One region of the Methylobacterium marchantiae genome, then DNA from elsewhere that is predicted to be linked to it. Evidence: predicted binding sites of a transcription regulator. Region 1 holds the regulator's gene; the other holds the start of a gene.
The links. Region 1 encodes HrcA, which represses chaperone genes, less so after heat shock. Its sites were predicted from a motif close to GTTAGCACTCNCNNNNNGNGAGTGCTAAC; they were not measured.
Positions count from the first base shown of each region.

Region 1 (3,413 bases):
TCCTGGTTGAGGGATTCCGCCGCCTGAACCGCTTGTTCGCTGAGGAACAGCTTGACCTGAGGGGGCGTGACCGCCCATGCGGCGGAAACGAGGAAGGCGACGGTGGCCAATCCATAGGCAAATCCTTGCATGATACCCAGCCAGCCGAGCAGCAACGGCACCAGGCTGACGACGAATGCAGCGCTGAAGCTCTTCGTGAGATAGAAAACCGACACGGCGCAGATCGCCGAAAGCGCGACGGGTTTTAAAAATTTAATAATATAGCTTTCCATGATCCATGCTTTCTACGCAAAATACTCATACGGAAGCTTGCCGTCGACGGCTGAAACACCTTCGCCGGTGATTGCTACCTCGAATAGACTGATGAGATCGGAATTGAGGGGCCGTCAATCGGTCCGCTGGTCGACCGGACAAAACGACTTGTTATTCCGCTAAATTGGGACGAATTGTCCGTTGGCGTTCCGGCTGGAAATCTCCGCCCATGAGTTCGGCTACGGTCCCATGAGTTCGGCCACGGTGAGACAGTCCATTCGGCTGATCGACGGTGATGCGGCCTATAGGGTCGCCGCCTGGCAGGAACTCATGGAAACGTCGGGCGAGGTCCGCGTGACGCCCGAGGAGGCCCGGCGTTTCACGAGCGACTCGTCGTGGCGGCTGCTCGGCCCGGTGATGGTCGGGCGCATCACGGCGACCGCCTTCTCCCTCGTGCGCAACGAAGAGGTCGCCAAGCGGCCCGGCCTCGACCACGTCTTCTTCAACGGTTACGAGGCAGGCCGGGGTATGGGTGTCTGCGGCCGGCGCCAGATGACCTTCGAGGTCGGCTCACTCTCCGTCACGAAACTGTCCAGCACCGCGAACTATCGCCTCGAAGACATCACCTTCACCGCGCTGGTCGTGCCGCGCCGGCTCCTCGAAGCCGGGATGGGACCGGTCGATCCGATCGACGGACGGGTCTTCAAGCCGGACACTCCCGAGGCGATGATTATCGGTGCGCATATCCGTGCCCTGCTCGATCTGCCGGAGACGCTCACGCCCGCCAAGGCCGCGCTGGCGGGCCGCGCCAGCCTCCTCCTCCTCGCGGCCTGCTTCAGCCGGTCGGCTCCGCAACTCGTGAGCGGCGCCGACCCGGAGGCCGAGACCACGAAGGCGATCCGCCGGTTCATCGACGATCACCTCGCCGATCCCGATCTCGATGCCGCCCTGATCTGCCGGCATTTCGGCCTGTCGCGGTCGCGGCTCTACCGTCTGACGAGCGCGACCGGCGACGTCGCCCGCGTCATCCGGCGGCTGCGCCTGACGCGGGCACATCGCGAGATCGCGGCGCGGCGAAAGACCGACGTTCCGATGACCGAGATCGCGGCCCGTTTCGGCTTCCGCCAGGAGCGCAGCTTCCGCAGGGCCTTCCAACAGGCTTTCGGCTACTCGCCCGCCGAGCTCAGGGCGAGGGCCCGCTCCGGCGCTTCGATCTCGCTCCCCGATGCCGGGGCCGTCGTCGACGATTGGTTCAACGAACTCTAGCTCGCCCGAGGCCGGTCTCCCTCAGCGGCCGCCCCGATCGAGCATCTTCGAGACCACCCGCGCCGTGTAATCCACCATCGGGACGATGCGCGCGTAGTTGAGCCGCGTCGGGCCGATGACGCCGACGACGCCGACGATCTTCTGGGAGCCGTCCCGGAACGGCGCCGCGATCATCGAGGAGCCGGAGAGCGAGAACAGCTTGTTCTCCGAACCGATGAAGATCCGCACGCCCTCGCCGCCCTCGGCCCGGGAGAGGAGCTCGATCACGTCCTTCTGCGTCTCGAGATCGTTGAACAGCAGGCGGATGCGCTCGAGGTCCTCCACCGCACGCAGGTCGTCGAGGAGGTTGGCCTGGCCGCGCACGATGAGCTGGCGCGCGTCCGACGGTCCGACGGTAGTGGCGAGGCCGGCATCGACCAGGCGTTCGGTGATGGCGTCGAGCTCGCGCTTCATCGCCTCGCGGCCGGCCTCGATCTCCGCCCGCAGATTCCCGAGGGTGCGCCCCTGGAGCCTGGCATTAAGATAGTTCGAGGCTTCCTGCAGGGCGCTGGCCGGCAGGCCCAGAGGTAGGTCGAGGATCCGGTTCTCCACCGAACCGTCGTCGGAGACGAGGACCACCAGAGCGCGGGCAGGGTCGAGCCGGACGAACTCGATGTGCTTAAGATGCACGTTGGTCTTGGTGGTGAGGACCACGCCGGCCCCCCGCGAGATGCCGGACAGCAGGGTCGAGGCCTCTGCCAGCGCGCTCTCGAAGGTGTGGCCCGAGGCGGCGGCACGCATCTGCGCCTCGATCCGCTCCTGCTCCTCGATGCCGACATCGCCGATCTCCAGCATGGCGTCGACGAAGAAGCGCAGGCCCATCTCGGTGGGCAGGCGGCCGGCGGAGGTATGCGGCGCGAAGATCAGGCCAGAATGCTCCAGATCCGCCATCACGTTGCGGATCGAGGCTGGGGACAGGGCCATGGGCAGGATGCGCGCGAGGTTGCGCGATCCCACCGGCTCGCCCGTGGTGAGGTAGCTCTCGACGATCTGCCGGAAGATCTCTCGGGTGCGCTCGTTCAGGGCCGAAAGGGCCTGGAGCTGCTGCTGGGATGAGAAGGGGCGCGCGCGTTCGGTCAATGGGTTCTTCCTGAACCGCGATTGTGTCCGGCTCCGCGCCCGCGCACAACCTTTACCGCCGCGGCATCGACACCATCCCCAGACGCGCCGCCGCAAAGCGGAATGCCCTTTGCGTTGCGCTGCCGCCTTCGCGCCGCCACGAGTCTTCGCGGGTCCCGGGCCGGCGCGCATCGAACCCCTGTCCCGCAGAGATGAGCGACGCCGTGCCAGACCTCGACCGTGTGGTGAAGGAGATTGCCGAGGAGATGGCCGACCGGCAGGACCGGGGCGAGGTCGCCACCTACATTCCCGAACTCGCCCGCGTCGACCCGAAGGCGTTCGGCATCGTGGTGATCGATGCCGACGGGCAGGTGGCGGCGGGCGGCGACAGCGACACGCCGTTCTCGATCCAGAGCATCTCGAAGGTCTTCACCCTCACCCTGGCGCTCGGCATGGTCGGCGACCGGCTGTGGCGAAGGGTCGGGCGCGAGCCCTCGGGCAGCCCGTTCAATTCCATCGTTCAGTTGGAGCGCGAGCGCGGCATCCCGCGCAATCCCTTCATCAATGCCGGCGCCATCGCGGTCACCGACGTGATCCTGTCGGGCCACCAGCCGCGCGAGGCGCTGGGCGAGATCCTGCGCTTCATGCAGTTCCTGGCCCAGGACCCGACCATCACCATCGACGAGGCGGTGGCGGCCTCCGAACTGCGCACGGGTTTCCGCAACATCGCCCTCGCCAATTACATGAAATCCTTCGGCGTCATCGACAACCCGGTCGATTTCACCCTCGGCGTCTAT
Region 1 is NZ_JBHTND010000025.1:38,754-42,166, reverse strand. Features, by position in the region: gene ACFQ4G_RS16800 (hypothetical protein) at 1-272, opposite strand, end outside; gene ACFQ4G_RS16795 (AraC family transcriptional regulator) at 517-1,518, shown strand; gene hrcA (heat-inducible transcriptional repressor HrcA) at 1,540-2,637, opposite strand; gene ACFQ4G_RS16785 (glutaminase) at 2,841-3,413, shown strand, end outside.

Region 2 (3,413 bases), on a different contig from region 1:
AGGCGGTGATCACGGCCATGAGGTCGATTCTGGGGGTCGATTCTGGTCGCCGGACGTCCGGCCCTGTTTCCGATCCTTGCGCCCCGCCCGCAAAGATTCCCCTAAGCCGAGAGGAGACGAGGTCGCGCGCGGCTCAGAACCACCCGCGCAGCTTGAAGAAGATGACGGGGATGATCGCGCTGACGACGATCAACGACAGACCATAGGGATAGCCGTAGAACCAGTCGAGTTCCGGCATGTGCTTGAAGTTCATGCCGTACATCGAGGCGATCAGGGTCGGCGGCACGCCCACCACCGAGACGACGGTGAGCACCCGGAAGGTGTTGTTCTGCTCGATGTTGATGAGGCCGAGGGTCGCGTCGAGGAGGAACTGCACGTTTTCCGACAGCCGGATCTCGAACTCGTCGAGGGAGGCGATGTCCCGCCGCAGGGTCTCGAAACGCGGCATCTCGCCCTCGCCGAGGAGGTGTTCGCACTCGCCGGCGACGAAGGGGAGAATGCGCTCCAGTCCGAGCAGGCTCGAGCGGATCTTGCCGAGCGCCTTGCCCCGTCGCCCGACGCTTCGCAGGATGCGCCGGAGGGCGAGGTCGCGCCGCCGCGGGGTTCCGGTGCCCGGAGTCCTGCCGGCATCGCTGGCGACGCCGCCTGCCCTCACGTCGAAATCGAAGATCCGGGTGGAGAGCGCGTCGAGGTCGGACCCCATCTCCTCCAGGGCGTCGGCGAGGCTGTCGACCAGTTCCTCCATCAGCAGCAGGAAGATCTCGGTGCCGGACGCGCAATCGCCGTCGCCCTCGCCGATGCGCTTCTTGACCTCGGCGAAGGCGCGCAGCTCGTTGAACCGCACGGTGATGAGGCGGTCCTTCGTCAGGACGAAGCCGAGCGGGGTCAGCTGCGAATCCACCTTGTCGAAGGTGATCATCGGCGTGGATAGCGAGAGGCCGTTCTTGAGGCGGCGCAGGCGGCTCGAATTCTCGACCTCGCTCAGGGCCTTGCGCGAGGGCACACGCAGACCCGTGGCCGCCTCGATGTGTTCCGCCTCCTCGGCGCTCGGGTCGTTGAGATCGATCCAGATCGCATGGTTCGGCACGGTGCCGCCATCGGCTGCGCCGGAATGCTCGACCGCGCCTTGCGGTCCCTGAAGACTGATCATGGGGCGATTATCATCCGTCTGTCGGCGAACGCGGAGCAGAACATGCTCTGTGAAGGCGGCACGACGCGACGTCGCCGTCTTGACTCGCGCAAGGCTTGAGCCTACCTCCCGCCTGGCTTTGGCACTCTTCGCTCGGGAGTGCTAACAGCCTGGGTTGGGCGCGCCCTCCGGCCGCATCAACGCCATCCATGAATTCGAAGCAAGAGGGCAGCTCATGAAGTTCCGTCCGCTGCACGACCGTGTCGTCGTCCGCCGTATCGAAGGCGAAGAGAAGACCAAGGGCGGTATCATCATCCCGGATACCGCCAAGGAGAAGCCGCAAGAGGGCGAGATCATCGCCGTCGGCCCCGGCGCCCGTGACGAAGCCGGCCGCGTGAACGCGCTCGACGTGAAGGTCGGCGACCGGATCCTGTTCGGCAAGTGGTCCGGCACCGAGGTCAAGATCGATGGTCAGGACCTGCTGATCATGAAGGAATCCGACATCATGGGCGTCGTCGCCTAAGGCGACCCGCCCTCTTCCTTCTTCCCATCCGAGCCCTTCGAGCGCGCTCTTCGATCGAGCGCCTCAGGGCTCCGAACCTCATGAGGATTTGAACATGGCAGCGAAAGAAGTCCGCTTCGGCTCCGATGCCCGCGAGAAGATGCTTCGCGGCGTCGACATTCTCGCCGATGCAGTGAAGGTGACGCTCGGCCCCAAGGGCCGCAACGTCGTCATCGAGAAGTCCTTCGGCGCGCCGCGCATCACCAAGGACGGCGTCACCGTCGCCAAGGAGATCGAGCTCGCCGACAAGTTCGAGAACATGGGCGCCCAGATGGTGCGCGAAGTGGCCTCGAAGACCAACGACATCGCCGGTGACGGCACCACCACCGCCACCGTGCTGGCCCAGGCCATCGTCCGCGAAGGCGCCAAGTACGTCGCCGCCGGCATGAACCCGATGGACCTGAAGCGCGGCATCGACATCGCCACCGCCGCCGCCGTCAAGGACATCGTCGCCCGCGCCAAGAAGGTCGCCTCGTCCGAGGAAGTCGCCCAGGTCGGCACGATCTCGTCGAACGGCGACAAGGAAATCGGCGAGATGATCGCCCATGCCATGCAGAAGGTCGGCAACGAGGGTGTCATCACCGTCGAAGAGGCCAAGACCGCCGAGACCGAGCTCGACGTCGTCGAGGGCATGCAGTTCGACCGCGGCTACCTCTCCCCGTACTTCATCACCAACGCGGAGAAGATGGTCGCCGAGCTCGAGGACCCCTACATCCTCATCCACGAGAAGAAGCTGTCGTCGCTGCAGGCGATGCTGCCGGTGCTCGAGGCCGTGGTGCAGACCGGCAAGCCGCTCGTCATCATCGCCGAGGACATCGAGGGTGAGGCTCTCGCCACGCTCGTCGTGAACAAGCTGCGCGGTGGCCTCAAGGTCGCTGCCGTCAAGGCTCCGGGCTTCGGCGATCGCCGCAAGGCCATGCTCGAGGACATCGCGATCCTGACCCAGGGTCAGATGATCGCCGAGGATCTCGGCATCAAGCTCGAGAACGTCACCCTCCCGATGCTCGGCCGCGCCAAGCGCATCCGCATCGAGAAGGAGACCACCACGATCATCGACGGTGCCGGCGAGAAGACCGAGATCGAAGCCCGCGTCGGCCAGATCAAGGCTCAGATCGAAGAGACCACCTCGGATTACGACCGTGAGAAGCTCCAGGAGCGCCTGGCCAAGCTCGCCGGCGGCGTCGCGGTCATCCGCGTCGGCGGCGCGACCGAGGTCGAGGTCAAGGAGAAGAAGGACCGCGTCGACGACGCGCTCAACGCCACCCGCGCTGCGGTGGAAGAGGGCATCGTCCCCGGCGGCGGCACCGCCCTCCTCCGCGCCCGTGAGGCCGTTCGCGATCTCAAGAGCGACAACCCGGACGTCCAGGCCGGCATCAAGATCGTGCTGAAGGCGCTCGAGGCCCCGATCCGTCAGATCGCCGCCAATTCCGGCGTCGAAGGCTCGATCGTGGTCGGCAAGATCACCGACAACACCTCTTCGATCACCTTCGGCTTCAACGCCCAGACCGAAGAATACGTCGACATGATCCAGGCCGGCATCGTCGACCCGGCCAAGGTCGTGCGTACCGCGCTGCAGGACGCCGCCTCCGTGGCCGGCCTCCTCGTCACCACCGAGGCCATGATCGCCGACGCTCCCAAGAAGGACAGCGGCGCTCCCCAGATGCCGGGCGGCGGCGGCATGGGCGGCATGGACTTCTAAGAAGTTCAGTACGCCCACGCTTC
Region 2 is NZ_JBHTND010000014.1:35,506-38,918, forward strand. Features, by position in the region: gene ACFQ4G_RS11755 (lipopolysaccharide biosynthesis protein) at 1-19, opposite strand, end outside; gene ACFQ4G_RS11760 (magnesium transporter CorA family protein) at 134-1,150, opposite strand; gene groES (co-chaperone GroES) at 1,365-1,652, shown strand; gene groL (chaperonin GroEL) at 1,747-3,390, shown strand.
Region 2: the regulator HrcA is predicted to act here: its motif matches at 1,268-1,296, upstream of groES (co-chaperone GroES).